One region of the Polaromonas vacuolata genome, then DNA from elsewhere that is predicted to be linked to it. Evidence: predicted binding sites of a transcription regulator. Region 1 holds the regulator's gene; the other holds the start of a gene.
The links. The regulator FliA, encoded in region 1, starts transcription of late flagellar genes. The targets are predictions, from matches to a motif close to CTAAAGTTTNNNNNNNNNNNGCCGNTA.
Positions count from the first base shown of each region.

Region 1 (7,875 bases):
CATTATTGGCGGCTTAATTGTCGGCATGGCCCAGCATGATTTGAGTTTTACTGATGCCGGTACGACTTACACGCTGCTGGCGATTGGCGACGGTTTGGTTGCGCAAATACCGGCGTTGGTGGTCTCTACCGCAGCTGGCGTGATCGTCTCGCGCGTGAGCACCGATGAGGACGTAGGCGGCCAGCTCACCGGCCAGTTGTTTGCCAACCCGCAGGTGTTGTTTCTCACGGCTGGCGTGATTGGCATGATGGGTTTGATTCCCGGTATGCCGAATGTGGCCTTTTTAATCATCGCCGGCGGTCTGGTTTGGATAGGCATGCGCGTGATGGCCAAAGCCAACGCAACGGCTGAGACTAAAGCGGCCACGCCACCACCGCCACCGCCGCTCACCGAATCGCAAGAGGCCAGTTGGGACGATGTCTCACTGGTCGACCCGCTTGGCCTAGAGGTCGGTTACCGCTTGATCTCTTTGGTGGATAAATCTCAAAACGGCGAGTTGCTCGGCCGGATTAAAAGCATACGTAAAAAGTTTGCGCAAGACGTGGGCTTTTTGGTGCCAGTGGTTCATATTCGGGACAACTTAGAGATCAAACCCAACGCCTATGTGGTCAAACTCAAAGGCGTGCAAATAGGTCATGGTGAGGCCACGCCCGGCCAGTGGATGGCGATTAACCCCGGTCAGGTCAGCTCTACCTTGCCCGGCACGGCTACCACCGATCCGGCTTTTGGCTTGCCGGCAATTTGGATTGACGCCGGCCTGCGCGAGCAAGCGCAAATTTATGGCTACACCGTGGTCGACGCCAGCACCGTGATCGCCACGCATTTGAATCATCTGATTCACACCCACGCCGGCGAGCTGCTAGGTCGCCAAGAAGTGCAGCAATTGCTAGACCGTATAGGCAAAGAGTCGCCTATGCTGATTCAGGATTTAGTGCCCAAGACACTGTCGCTCACCACGCTGCAAAAAGTGCTGGCCAATTTGCTGGAAGAGGGCGTCTCAATACGCGATATGCGCACGATTCTTGACGTGCTGGTCGAACATGCGCCCACGCAAACTGACACCACTGAGCTGACCTCGCTAATCCGCGTGGCATTGGGCCGTTCAATAGTGCAGCAAATTTTCCCTGACAACGAGGTGATGCAAATCATTGGCTTAGACGCCTCGCTGGACCGCATGCTGCTGCAAGCCCTCAGTAACAGCAGCGGCCTAGAGCCCGGCTTGGCCGAGAGTTTGTTGCGTGAGACACAAGCCGCGATTGAACGCCAAAGCCAGCTTGGTTTACCGCCAGTGCTGGTGGTGCAGTCGTCGCTGCGTATTTTGCTGTCGCGTTTTCTACGCCGCAGCCTGCCGCAACTCAAGGTGCTCTCGCATAGCGAGATACCGGACTCCCGCAGTATTAAAGTCACCGCCACAATTGGAGCGAGAGCTTGAAACCCTTTGATGAATTTAGCCCGCTGAACTGCCGTGTGGTTGCAGCCTCAACGCGCGAAGCACTGCGCCTGGTGCGCGAAAAACTCGGCCCTGACGCCATCGTGTTGTCTAACCGCGTCACGCCCAGAGGTGTAGAAATCGTTGCCACGCTAGATGAGCAGCAAGCCATGCCGGTGTTGCAAGCTTTGTCTGAATCTGTGCCTGTGCCTGTGCCTGTGCCTGTGCCTGTGCCTAGAGTGCTGCTTAGCGCCCAAACCACGCCAGAAGCTAGGCCAGAGGTTGAGGTTGCTAGCTTGCCAACACCAGCACCAGCACCCGTGCCCGTGCCCGTGCCCGAGCCGCTGTCGATTACTAGCTACGTCCCTAATGCCGCTACTGCTGCTACTGCCGCTACTGCCGAGCGCGGCTTGTCCGTTCCCCTCACGTCCTTAGCTAGCCCTCCCGTTGGCGACGAAGATGAAAATATGCGGCTCGAAATTCACTCCATGCGCGGCATGATTGAAGAGCAGCTCGCAGGCATGGCTTGGAACGAGCAACAAAGGCGCGACCCGGTACGTGGCCGTTTGCTGCGAACTTTGTTGGGTGCTGGCTTTAGCGTTCAGCTGGCGCGCCAGCTGCTCAAGGATTTACCTTTAGGCCAAAGCTATACCAGCGGCATGGACTATGTGCGTTCTGAGCTGATGCGTCAGATGCCAGTGTTGGAAAACGAGGACGAATTGATGAGTCAAGGCGGCGTCTACGCCCTGACCGGCCCCACCGGCGTGGGTAAAACCACCACCACCGCAAAACTTGCCGCCCGCTGCGTGATGCGCTTTGGTGCTGACAAGCTCGCGCTGGTCACCACCGACAGTTATCGGATCGGCGCTTACGAGCAACTGCGTATTTACGGCCAAATACTGGGCGTGCCAGTCTATGCCGTCAAAGACCCGGCCGACCTCAAACGCGTGCTGGCCGACTTGCGCGACAAGCACATGGTGCTAATAGACACGGTAGGCATGAGCCAGCGCGACCGCGCTGTGTCCGATCAAATCGCCATGCTGTGCAGCACGGGCCGACCGGTTAAACGCTTGCTGCTGCTCAATGCATCCAGTCATGGTGACACGCTTAATGAAGTGGTTAATGCTTATCGCCAGAGCGCTGATAAGTCGCTGCCATCGGACTTAGCGGGCTGCATTTTCACCAAGGTCGATGAGGCCACCCACCCCGGGGCGTTAATTGACATGGCCATACGCCATCAGCTGCCGGTGCACTACATTTCTAGCGGCCAGAAAGTGCCAGAGCACTTAATGCTGGCCGATCGCGCAGCACTGGTTGATAGCGTTTTTCAGGCCCGCAGTCAGAGCGCATTTTTCGTCCCGATTGCCGCGACTGCTTCAGACGACAACCAGGCTGATAGCCATGCCGAGGCGGCCAAGGCTGGCGTTGCCCAAGCGCAGGCCGTCAGTCAGCGTTTGCGCGAACAGTGCCAGCATTTAATCCGTGCGCTCACCAGCAATGCACAAGAACTCTCGGCCAACGCAGCGGCTTTGTCCGGCGCCGACATCGGCTTTGACGAATCCCGCTTGCTGTGGCGAAAACTCGACGACAGCAGTTTCGATGCCGCGGCCGTCAGACGTAGCTTGGCCAGTCAAGCGCGCAGCGTGGTCAGCCAAAACTGTCGCAGTTATGCGCTGGCCGTTAGCGCGCCCGTCAGTTTGGCGATAGCGCCAACCGAGTCGGCGAGTGCGCTGTTCGTTACCTTGCTGCTGTCGGATCAGACGGGTCAGTTGTTAGCCGTGCCCGGACTGAGTCTGGCTGATGCCTCAAACAATCTCAATTTGGCCGACTTAGCCAGTCAGATCGCCAAACCCATGGTGCAGTTATTCGCGCGCTTGCCGGCTGACAATGTGCTGGCCGACATGCACGCGCAGCAGCTTGACTGGCTGGCCTCTTGCCCGGCTAGCTTGGCGGTGATGGACGCCGGAACCGGTAAGCCAGTAACGCTAGCCAAACTTGCCAAGCGCCTATGTTTTGTCGCGCCCGAGCCAATCATGTATAGGGGTAAAAAAGCTTGGTTGGCAGTGGCTGAAACCACGGTCTGGTTGCGTGCGGCAGACCTTGACGATGCTGCCTTGGAGCCGACCACACCAGTGACTTTGCGCTGCATTGTCAGGCGCATCAGTGACGCGCAAAGCGGCAAGCCGCTAACCCATAGTTATATGCTGGCGAATGCGCACTTGAATGCGCCAGCCGGCGAAATCGCGCAGTGGCCGCTGTGGCGGGCTGCGGCTGATCCTTACTTCAAACTACTGCGTCAAAGTGCTGCGCAACTCGATGTCGAGCAGGCCGGTCAATCGCACGACGCTAGCAGCGCAGTGCGTAGCGATGGCGAAAAAACCTTAATGATCGCCGCCCAGAGTGCCAGCACGGTTTATCGCCTGCAGGGCGAGTCAGCGCCCTGGGCAGAGCCGGCACGCAAGTCGCTGGCACAACTGGCCGGTCGCAGCACGCGACCAGACCGTCCCGTGCCAAGCGCTTGTTTGCTCGAAGGTTTAGAAAAACTTTTTGTCTTACTCGATGCGCTTGAGACGGATAGTTTGCCCAGCGCTGACAGCGACTTGCGCATGACTGAGCCGGGATTGAGGAATTTGCTGTGAGTGCGCTACAAGACCAGGCCGACGGCCTGCGCCGTCTGATGGCCAAAACGCCAGACCGACTGATCGCCGTGCTCGGCAGCGGACCGTCGGCTGGCGCGAGCAGCGTCACGCGCAATCTTGCCGCCGCACTGTCTCAATGCGGCCAGCGTGTGTTGCTGCTCGATCAGCACGCCTACCGCTTTGAAGCTAGCGGCGAAGGCCGGTTCACGCTGCTCGACGCCGGTCTGGATAATCGTCAAGCACAGGCCGACTTGATCGCTAGCGCCGACTGTGTGTTAGTGGTGTTAGAGCCCAATCCTGCATCAATTACCAATGCTTATGCGCGTATTAAAAAACTGCAATACACCGGTGCAGCGCAAAAACTATTCGTGATGGTGAACCGCGCGGGAGAGCGCGGTGCGGCGACTCGAATTTTGCTGAACTTGGCTTACACCTGTGAGCACTATCTCCAACTCGATGTGGGGCTCGCTGGCGTGGTCAGCAATGATGGCCGTGTCAGTCAGGCTGAGCGCCTAAACACGACTGCGGTTGAGGCTTACCCCGATACCACGGTGGCACAGGACTTTCTTGCCATTGCTGCGCTGCTGGTCAAAGCCTTGCAGTCGGCGGCAATTGCCTTGCCGACTTTGCCCGCTTTGTCGTCTGCAGCGCCGGTTTCGCGCCAGCCTTTGGCGGCCTGAGCGCACTAGGCCAAGACCGCACAAGGACAACGCCAGATGTATACCCCGCAAGGAAAAATGGATCGTTCGGGCACTACCGATTTGCTCAGTCTGCACACGCCACTGGTGCGCCGGTTGGCGCTGCAACTGTTGGCTAAACTGCCGGCCAATGTGGAACTCGATGACTTAATTCAAGTCGGCATGATGGGCTTGTTGGATGCGGCTGAGCGCTATCAAAACGACAAGGGCGCAACCTTTGAAACCTATGCCAGCCAGCGCATACGCGGCGCTATGTTGGATGAATTGCGCGCCAATGACTGGGTCTCACGTGGGCTGCGCCAGTCTTCTCGCGGCGTGGCCGCAGCGGTTAACGCGCAGCAGCAAAAACTCGGCCGTGCGCCAACCGAAGGCGAGATTGCGGTTGAACTCAAACTCTCGCTGGACGCTTACCAGCACCTACTCTCTGAGATCCACGGCTGTCAGTTGGTGTACTACGAAGACTACGACCGCAGCGACGAAGAAACAGGTGAAAACAGCTTTCTGGATAGGCAACACATCAGTCAAAGTTTGCGTCAGGAGCCGCTGACCCAATTGCTGGCACTAGGTTTTCGCAAACACTTAATCGCGGCGATTGAACAAATGCCTGAGCGTGAGAAATTACTGCTCAGTTTGTACTATGAAGAGGAACTTAATTTAAGAGAAATAGGTGCGGTGCTTGAAGTCACACAGTCACGGGTCTGCCAGCTGCATAGCCAGGCAATCGGCCGTCTGCGCGCCAGTCTCATGCAGCACAACCCCACTTAGAGGACGTGCCTGAGCGCCTCGCGCTGCGTCAAGTCGTAATGCAAAGGGGTGAAAAAAAGCGTGTTTAAACGACACTAAATGGCAGGCTTAGGGTTTGAAAAAAAGTCAGTGTTTGCTGCTAAAAGCCGCAAAGGTTTGCGCGCCACTTTGACGACTTTTTATACCGATTGCGACCGACCAAGCGTCTCGCCGTTGACCGCAATCGGTTTGCATAATCCTGATTACTCATGCTCGTGAGTGACGCTCATTCGCCTCAGTTATGCTCGAGTCCCTCGCCTGTTGCACCGATTTTTGTCCATTGCCTTTTGCCTGATGCCAAACTTTTCTTTTAATCCACGCGCTTTGATACGCTTGATGCGGCCACACCAGTGGCTTAAAAACGCCTTTGTGTTTGCCGGTCTGGTGTTTAGTCAGTCTTGGCAGGACGCACCTATGGCTATTCATGTGCTACAGGCGTTTGCCGCTTTTTGCGCGATTTCCAGCATGGTCTACATCATGAACGACTGGCACGACCGCGCCGGTGATGCACTACACCCAACAAAACGGCATAGGCCGCTAGCGAGTGGTGCGGTATCTGGCTCATCGGCTTTGCTGCTCGCTGCAGCGCTGCTAGTCATAGGACTGCTGCTGGCTGCTAGCAGCGTGATGCTGCTGTCCTTGCTGGGTATTTATGTGCTGCTTAACATGGCCTACTCATGGCGCCTCAAGCAGGTGCCGGTGTTAGATGTTTGCATCATCGCTTCTGGTTTTATGCTCAGACTGTTGGCCGGTACGGTGGCGGTCGGCATTGCGCCTTCGAGTTCGTTGCTGCTAACGGGAATGTTTATGGCGCTGTTTCTGGGCTTTTCTAAGCGTAAGGCGGAGAGCTTTCAGGACGAGGCCAGTCAGCGGGCAGTGCTGGCGTATTACCCGTCTTCCCTGCTCGACGTTTTCATGTCTGTGACCATGACAGCGACGCTCACGACTTACGGTATTTTTGCGGCCAGTGCGCAGGCCCAGCTGCACCATGGCGATCGCCTGCTCTATACCGTGCCGGTGGTGATTTTTGGTATGTTGCGCTACACCTATCAAGTGCACCGCGGCAGTGGTGAAGATGTGGCGCGGGACTTGGTGCGCGACCCTTGGATTTTGGCTGCTGGAGTTTGCTGGCTGGTGATCTTTCTTAGCCGTTGGTTTTGATGGCCTTGCCTGAGGCTCAGCCTTCCATGCCCAACCAACCCGGAACCTTAGCGCGCCTGCCGTTTAAAAAGCTGCTGCTGGTGTTGGGTCTGTCGGCCAGTTTGTATGCGCTGGTGTTACTCGTTTGGGGCGGGCGCGGCACTTCCTCTTGGGCGCTGTTAGGCGCAACTTTATGGTCTTGGACTGGCCTACAAGCGACCGCTCTGTGCTTGCTGAGTTATATATTGCGCGGCCTGCGTTGGCGCTTGTGGATGGCGCATTACTCTCGCCGTTTTGGTTGGCTGCAAGGCTTGCGTCTGTATTTGGCCGGCTATGCCTTTACACCCACGCCTGGCAATATTGGCGAGGCGGTGCGTGGTTTGATGTTGACCCAGCCGCTGCGTGCATCGCAAAGCTTGGCAATATTTGGTGCCGAGCGTTTGGCTGATTTGCTGTGTCTGCTGTTGCTATGTTTGCCGGTCCTGCCTTGGGCGCTTTCAACTGGCCTGCTGGCTGCAGCACCGCCTTGGCTGGGAGTGTTGGCGCTGGTGTTAGGTCTGTTGCTGCTGGTGGGTTTATTTTTACTCATGCTTTTTCGCCAGCGTTTGCTGCAGCGCTTTGACTGGCTGCGTCAAGCCTGGCAATGCTTGCGCGTGCGACCCTTGCTGTGGCTGGGCTTGACACTAGTGGCTTGGGCCGCGCAAGGCTTGGCGGTGTGGCTAATTGGCCGCGCCTTGCAAGTGGATTTCAGTTGGTTGACGGCCACTAGCTTTTATGCACTGGCCATGGTGGTTGGCGCACTCTCGGCATTACCAGCGGGCTTGGGCGGCATGGAAGCCGTGTTGACGGCTTTGCTGCTGGCCTACGGCGCGTCTGCGGGCACGGCGCTAGGTCTGACGGTTATGGTGCGTTTGCTCACGCTTTGGCTAGCCGTTGCCATTGGTCTTCTGACCCTGCTTTATAGTGCGGCAATCGCAAAGGACATACGATTTTCATGAGTACTGATATTGACGCTGCTGACAAGTCTTTTTTTTACCGCTGGCTGTTACTCGCTGGTCTTGGCTCTCTATTACTGCGGGTTTGGATTGGCATTAGCTTTCCCATCACTGGCGATGAGGCATTTTTTTACTGGTGGGGCGTGTATCCCGATTGGGGCTATTCGGATCATCCGCCTATGGTTGGCTGG
Region 1 is NZ_CP051461.1:3,441,749-3,449,623, reverse strand. It holds gene flhA (flagellar biosynthesis protein FlhA) at 1-1,432, shown strand, start outside; gene flhF (flagellar biosynthesis GTPase FlhF) at 1,429-4,068, shown strand; gene HC248_RS15650 (MinD/ParA family ATP-binding protein) at 4,065-4,748, shown strand; gene HC248_RS15645 (RNA polymerase sigma factor FliA) at 4,785-5,531, shown strand; gene HC248_RS15640 (decaprenyl-phosphate phosphoribosyltransferase) at 5,844-6,710, shown strand; gene HC248_RS15635 (lysylphosphatidylglycerol synthase transmembrane domain-containing protein) at 6,710-7,687, shown strand; gene HC248_RS15630 (ArnT family glycosyltransferase) at 7,684-7,875, shown strand, end outside.

Region 2 (7,875 bases), 820 kb from region 1:
AATTGTTGTAAGCCGCCACAAAAGCGCTCACAGCAGACTTGGCGCTGCCCGTGTCAGACGCAACAGTGACCGTGCTGTCGCCGGTTTTAATCAAGTTTAGCGTCACGCCTTGCAAGGACTCGTCTACCGTGTTGGTAGCGCTAGAGATGGACAAGCCATTAACCGTCAGCTGGGCATTTTTAGCCGCTGCGGTCTCGGTCAAAGTCGACGAGCCGGTCGGGTCATATGACAGTAAATTGCTGAGCGCAGCATCTCCGTCCACAGAAATCTTCAGACTAGAAGCCGCACCGGTATCGGTTGAGGCAAGCAGCAAACGAAACGGCGTACCGCTGCCATCATTGACTATGCTGGCCGTGACGCCTGAATCTTTTTGGGCATTAATCGCATCGCGAATGCCTTCCAAGGTATTGCTTTCAGCCCCCACCACAATCGTGGCTGAAGTGCGCGCCGCATTCTTCTCAAACGAAGCTGAGCTGGCGGGGTTGGTTGCTGCCGGTGTGAAAGTACCAAAGTCTATGGTCACAGTGCCGCTGCCAATCGCTGTAGTAGAGCTGGTCTGCCCCGCAGTAGCCAAGGTTTGTGCTTGCGCCAACTGGCTGACATTGATGGCGTATTTTCCTGCGGGAGCCGTGGTTTTTGCGCTGGCGGTGAGTACGGTATTAAAGCTAGAGTCCGCTTTCACGCCTTGGAACAGGCTTAAATCAGCCAGCCTAGCCGACGCTGTTTGTAGCGAAGACACACCACTTTGCAACTGACCATAAGCCGAAAGCTTGGTGGTAATAGCCGCGCCTCTGGCGTCAAGCGCCAGCAGGGGCTGCCTTTCAGAGGTGGTTAACTGCGCGAGTAAACCACTTAAATCAAGGCCTGAGCCCACGCCTAAACTTGAAAACGCCATCGTCACTCCTTATCCCTTCAGTTGAACTAGAAAGCTGGGTTAAGCAGCAATCCTTGCAATTTATCCAGCGTCTTGGTAACACGCAGCATTTCTTCTACGGGCACTAAGCACTCGCACCTAGGCATAGGCCTAAGAAAGAGTGCTTAAAGTCTGCTTCAGATAGGTCGGATAAAGCCCAAAGCGCTATACCCGACACTGTTTTTACTATTTGAAAGCAGCCGAGTGGCGCAGCGCCAGCCCGACCGACTTTAAAATTAACGCAGCAAAGACAACACGCCCTGTGTCGACTGGTTGGCCTGAGCCAACACCGAAGTACCGGCCTGTTGCAAGATGTTGGCACGTGTCAAGTTAGAAGCTTCAACCGCGTAATCCGCATCTTCAATACGTGAGCGTGAAGAAGCCAAGTTAGTCAGTGTGGTGCCGAGATTGGAAATCACAGAGTCAAAACGGTTTTGCACCGCACCGAGGGAGCCGCGCAGGGAGTCGACTTTTGCCAAGGCCGCATCAATTTTTTCCAGTGGATTAGCTGTACCGGCTAATCCGGTTGATGCATCAGTTTCGAAAGCAGCTTTAGCAGCTGCCAAACCAGCGGCGTCAGTGAAATTTTGTGTCACCACGCCAGTTGCTGCATCTACAGCGCCAGCATCAAGTTTGTATTTATTACCTTCACTGTCCCCAATTGCGTAATTAGCAAACGTACCCGCAGCCTGATCAAATGCTCCGTAACCTTGCAACGTTAAAGCACCACCAGGGCCGTTAGCTACGTCAAATGAAACTGTAGCTGTAGTTTTTACACCTGCGCTAGAACTCGTAATTGAAGTGAGTGGATCCGACAAACCCGAAACGTTAAAACCATTTAAACCTAAAGTGACTTTGTTTATTTCTTGCAATTCAATATTGATAACCTGACCGTCATTAGCACCGACTTGGATAGCCAAGCTTTTATCAGCTGTAAGCACTTTTGTGCCATTAAAGTCAGTTTGTAAAGATGTACGGTCGATTTCATCTAAGCGCTGGGTAATCTCAGCCTGAATTGAGGTTCTATCAGCAGCGGAGTTGGTGCCATTGCTGGACTGCACTGCCAACTCACGGATACGCTGCAAGTTGGTGTTGATCTCGCTCAACGCGCCTTCAGTGGTTTGTGCTAACGAGATGCCGTCGTTCGCATTACGCGAAGCTTGTGTCAAACCCTTGATGTTGGAAGTAAAACGGTTAGCAATGGCCTGGCCAGCTGCGTCGTCTTTGGCGCTGTTGATGCGCAAGCCCGAAGACAAACGCTGAATGGCGGTGTTGAGTGAGCCTTGCGACTTGCTCAAGTTGTTCTGCGTGAGCAGTGACAACGAATTGGTATTAATAATGCTTGACATGGGGAGCTCCTGATTACAAAGGTTGTGGACTTCGGTGTTACCGACACGCTGGCCTTGCTTGCCAAGACTCGCAGTAAGCCACCGTTGTTTTAGTTATCGGCAGACCCGGCGAAAAACTTTAGGGTTGACGAAAAATAAACCGTCATTCAGTCCGTGCTGGCTAAGTCTTGCGCCTGAATTTTCACGCGATGACCTTTGAAAACTTATAAAACGCTAATCCACTCAGACCAAATCAAGCCTGCATATTCATGATTTCTTGATAGGCTTGAACCATTTTGTTGCGCACCTGAATACCAGTTTGAAAGCCGATATTGGCTTTTTGCATATCCACCATCACATCATTGAGCGCCACGCCGGGTGTGCCCATCTCAAACGCCTCGGCCTGTGCACCGGCGCTTTGCTGGAGGTCGTTGATACGCTCTAAAGATTTTCTCAACTCGCCAGCAAAGCCGCCGCCGCTGACTGCTTCGGCATTGCTGCTTGCGCCGCCCGAACCAAGAGTTGCAGACGAGGAGATCTCGCGCATTTGCGCAAGCACTGAGGCGATGGAGGCGATGGTCATAAGATTCCTGGGGTGTTTTTACACCGGTTTACGGACAGTTTTCTCACCCGCTACGGGCATGCTGTGGGCCAAAACAATGCGGGCGTAGACCTAAATATCTGAGCGTTTGATTGACGGCTACAAATGTTTAGGCGCTCAGCAAGAAAGTGCTTGCACTAAACCCTTTTTTCACTCACGAACTAAGCACACACAAAGCATATACAGACGAGAAATTGCGATTGAATGCAGCAAGCGTATCAGCCGAAGGCCTTCAGGCATCGCTGCAAAAGACGGCAAAAACACGGGTTACTCGAGCAATCGATATGCCTGTGCCAAATTCACAATGGTCTTTATTCAGAGGTTCGTCCAGAACCCAAGCCAGAATTTTTTCTCTTGGCACTCCCCCACACCAAAGTTGTATGCATTTAGTTGACCCGTCGCGCTTTTTTATTACCCCACCCGCCGTGTGCAGGCGCAGCGTTTTACGCCTTTGCCGTCGCTTAGAGAGCGGCTGCGCATGACGGGTGACAGCGAGCAGGGCTTGGGCGCGAACAAGCCGGCGTCTTTAATCGACCAACTGCGAGCCAACCCGCGCCTGCCTTTGATGCTGGCTGCGTCTGCGGCGATTGCGGCGATTGCCGCACTCACGCTATGGACGCGTGCGCCTGACTACGGTGTGCTTTACAGCAATTTATCCAATCGTGATGGCGGCGAGATCATCGCGTCGCTGCAGCAGATGAATATTCCCTATAAGTTTGCCAACGGTGGCGGCGCCTTAATGGTGGCGGCGGACAAGATTCCCGAGGCCAGACTCAAGCTGGCCGCGCAAGGCCTGCCCAAGGGCGGCAGCGTGGGCTTTGAATTAATGGATAACCAAAAGTTTGGCACCAGCCAGTTTGCCGAGCAGGTGAACTACCAGCGTGCGCTTGAAGGCGAATTGGCGCGCTCTATCAACTCCATTTCTGCGGTGGAGTCAGCACGTGTGCATTTGGCTTTGCCCAAGCCGTCGCTGTTTGTGCGCGATCAAAAGTCGCCCAGTGCCTCGGTCATTCTCACGCTGCAGCGCGGCAGAAGCATTGACGAGGGCCAGATCAACGCCATCGTGCATTTGATTTCTAGCAGCGTGCCAGAGCTTTCAGCGAAAAGCATTACCGTGGTCGACCAAGCGGGCAATTTGTTGTCTGCGGCTAATTCTGGGACGCGCGGCTTAGATGTCAGCCAACTCAAATACGCCCAGCAAATCGAGCAAGGCTATATGCAGCGCATTGAAGCCATACTCGCGCCCATAGTCGGTGCGGGCAATGTGCATGCCCAAGTCACGGCCAGCATTGACTTTGCAGTGGTTGAAAACACGGATGAAAAATACCGGCCTAACCAAGACGCGGGCACCTCGGCAATTCGCAGCCAGCAGTCAACTGAATCGACCCAACAAGGCGCGGGCGGCGGCATAGGCGGCGTACCGGGTGCGCTGACGAATCAACCCGGCGCAACGCCGGTGGCACCGATAGTCGCAGCGCCGCCGCTGTCAGCGGCCAGTGCGGCTGCCGCTGGGCAACTCAAAAACCCTACGGATTTGAGCGGCAGCGTGCGTAAAGACACGACGATTAACTACGAAGTCGACCGCTCCATACGCCACAGCACGCAAAGCGGCGGCGGCATCAAGCGCTTGTCGGTGGCGGTGGTGGTGAATTACCGCGGTATTGGCAATGCCGGCAAGACCGCCGCACTGTCAGACATTGAGCTTGAGCAAATCAACAACTTGGTGAAAGAAGCCATGGGCTATAACGCCGAGCGCGGTGACTCGCTGAATGTGGTCAACAGTCAATTTTTGGTGACTAAAACCGAACCCGAAATCGTGCTGCCGATATGGCGTCAGCCGGTCAACGTGGCCATGGCCATGGACGCGGGCAAATACTTGCTGATTGGCCTGCTTGGCCTATACCTATGGTTTGCCGCGCTGCGCCCGTTGCTGCGCCTACACCTTGGCATTACACCAGCGCCTGCCAAGACCACGAAAAAAGGCGCGGCGAAAGCCGCCGCTGAAGCCAAAGCCAATGCACTGACCGCTCAAGCAGCGCCATTGACACCCGAGCAACTCGCGGCAGAGGCGAGGAAACGTGATGAGGCCCGTGAGATGGAAAACACCAAGTACGCACAAGACATCGCCGTCAAGGAACCCATGATGGTGGCCATGCTGATTAAAGGATGGATGGAAAAAAATGAGTGAAGAAGGCATACGCAGAAGTGCTATTTTGCTGATGGCGCTGGGTGAAGAGGGCGCGGGCGCAGTACTACAACGCCTGTCGCAACCAGAAATACAAGCCCTCAGCGAAGCCATGGCCTCGCTGTCGCAGGTCAAGCGCGGCGAAGCCAGCGGCGTGCTCGAAGCGTTTCGTCAAGAGACCGAACAGTTCTCGGCCGTCCACGTAGACGCTGGCAACTACCTGCGTACGGTACTCAACAAAGCCTTGGGTAATAACCGCGCCAATGACTTGATAGACAACATCTTTCAACAAGATCAGTCCGCCAACGGCATAGACCGGCTTAATCAACTCGAAGCCACCGAGGTGGTCGAGATCATCAAAGACGAGCATCCGCAAATTATTGCTACGCTCATCGTTCACATGGAACGCGACAAGGCCGCCGAGGTACTGGAAAAACTACCAGAACGCGCCCGCCATGATGCGATTTTGCGGGTCGCTACTTTTGGCGGCGTGCAGCCCGCAGCGCTTAAGGAGTTGACAGAAGTACTGAGCAATTTACTCAGCACCGACGGCACCAAACGCAGCCGTCTTGGCGGTGTGCGTGCGGCGGCGGAAATCGTCAACATGATGAGCAGTGCTTTGGAAGAAAGCGTGGTCAAACACATACGCGCGCACGACGAGATATTGGCGCAAAAAATGGTCGACGAGATGTTTTTGTTCGAGAACTTGCTCGACCTCGAAGACCGTGGCGTGCAGACCTTGCTCAAGGAAATCGAGTCCGAGTCTCTCATCGTCGCGCTCAAAGGTGCGCCTATGGAACTGCGCGAAAAGTTTCTCAAAAACATGTCTGCACGCGCCGCCGAGTCGCTGCGCGAAGACATTGAAATGCGCGGCCCGGTTCGGGTCTCACAGGTTGAGGCTGAGCAAAAAAGCATTTTGGTGGTCGTGCGCCGACTCGCCGATGCTGGCGAGATTGTGATGGGAGGCAAAGGCGATGATTCCTTCGTCTAAACCTGAGTTTGACGTGCCTTCTGCACCGGCCCAAATCGATGACGACGAGTATGCGGCGCTGTTTCCCGGCAGCGCGCAGCGCGCGCCTAAAAGTCTCGACGCCGCAGCCGAGGCAAAGCCAAAAATGACGGCTTGGCAGCGCTGGGAAATGAATTCCATCAACGACGTCAAGCCTGCCGCAGCGCCTAAGCGAGTCGTGCCGACTAAACCCGCGCCGCCCATCTTGAACGACATCGAACTGGCAAAACTGCGTCAGCAAGCCCAGCTTGACGGCCATGCCAAGGGTGAAAAAATCGGTCACGCCGAAGGCTATGCCGCAGGTTATGCCCAAGGCCAAGCCAAGGCCCAAACCGATGCCGCAGAACTCGCCACACAGCAAGCCACGCAGTTACTCGAATTAATGCAATCATTGCCCACGGCTTTGCGCTTGGCCGAGCGCGAAGTGGCCGATGACTTGCTGGCCTTGGCACTAGACATTGCGCACCAAGTCGTAGGCCAAGCGTTAAACCTGGAACCTAAGCTGATTTTGTCGGCCGTGACTTCTTTGCTGCAAGCCGAACCTGCACTGAATGGCACACCGCAACTGCTGCTACACCCCGACGATGCGGCGCTGGTACACGAACATTTAAAAGAAGAAATTCAACACGCCGGTTGGCGCATTCGCACCGACATGCACATCCAGCGTGGCGGCTGCCGCGTCACCTCCACCAGCGGCGAGCACGATGCCAGCATGCCGACCCGCTGGTCCCGCGTAGCCGCAGCCCTGCCCTGCGCGATGCCCTCAGAAACCATGGCTGGCCATGACTGAAGATTCTCCGACTGATGAAAATCAGACGCTAGAAAGCTGGCGCAGCACACTGGTGCAAGCCCGCCAATCGATTGCCGGTAGCGTACCGGTGCGCAGCTACGGCCGGCTAACCCGCGCTGTCGGCTTGGTGCTAGAAGCCGTCGGCCTGCGCTTGCCAGTCGGCAGTGATTGCTTAATCGAATTGCCGCCCGGCTATCCGCAAAAAACGGCGGAAGCTGAAGTAGTGGGGTTTTCTGGCGAGCGCTTATTTTTAATGCCGCAAAGCGAGGTCGATGGCCTGCTGCCCGGCGCCCGGGTTTATGCGGTTGACCCACCGGCTGGTGCGGCAGGTGCATCGGGATTAGGCCCGCGCACCAAGCGCCTACCGGTCGGCATTGGCATGTTGGGCCGGGTGGTGGATGCTGCCGGTCGGCCACTCGACGGCTTGGGGCCGCTGGACTTTTCCCAGCAAGTGCCGCTGTCTGCGGCGCCGATTAATCCCCTCAGCCGGGCACCGATTGACAGTGTGCTCGACGTCGGTGTGCGCGCGATTAACGCCTTGCTCACTGTCGGCAGGGGTCAGCGCATGGGTTTGTTTGCCGGCTCTGGCGTGGGCAAAAGTGTGCTGCTGGGCATGATGGCGCGCTACACCAGCGCCGACGTGATTGTGGTCGGCCTGATCGGCGAGCGCGGCCGCGAGGTGAAAGACTTTATTGAAAACACGCTGGGCACAGAAGGCATGAAACGCGCCGTGCTGGTTGCCGCGCCGGCCGACACTTCGCCGCTGCTCAGGCTGCAAGGCGCGGCCTACGCTACGTGCTTGGCGGAACACTTTCGTGACGAGGGCAAAAACGTTTTGCTCATCATGGATTCACTCACCCGTTACGCCATGGCGCAACGTGAAATCGCGCTTGCGGTTGGCGAGCCACCGGCAACCAAGGGCTATCCACCGTCGGTATTTGCCAAGCTGCCGGCACTGGTTGAGCGCGCCGGCAACGGTGCGCGTGACGCGAATGGCAAGGGTGGTTCCATCACCGGTTTTTACACCGTGCTAGCCGAGGGCGATGACC
Region 2 is NZ_CP051461.1:424,060-431,934, reverse strand. It holds gene fliD (flagellar filament capping protein FliD) at 1-895, opposite strand, end outside; gene HC248_RS02140 (FliC/FljB family flagellin) at 1,150-2,262, opposite strand; gene fliE (flagellar hook-basal body complex protein FliE) at 2,495-2,824, opposite strand; gene fliF (flagellar basal-body MS-ring/collar protein FliF) at 3,321-5,030, shown strand; gene fliG (flagellar motor switch protein FliG) at 5,023-6,018, shown strand; gene fliH (flagellar assembly protein FliH) at 6,002-6,826, shown strand; gene fliI (flagellar protein export ATPase FliI) at 6,819-7,875, shown strand, end outside.
Region 2: the regulator FliA is predicted to act here: its motif matches at 2,357-2,383, upstream of HC248_RS02140 (FliC/FljB family flagellin).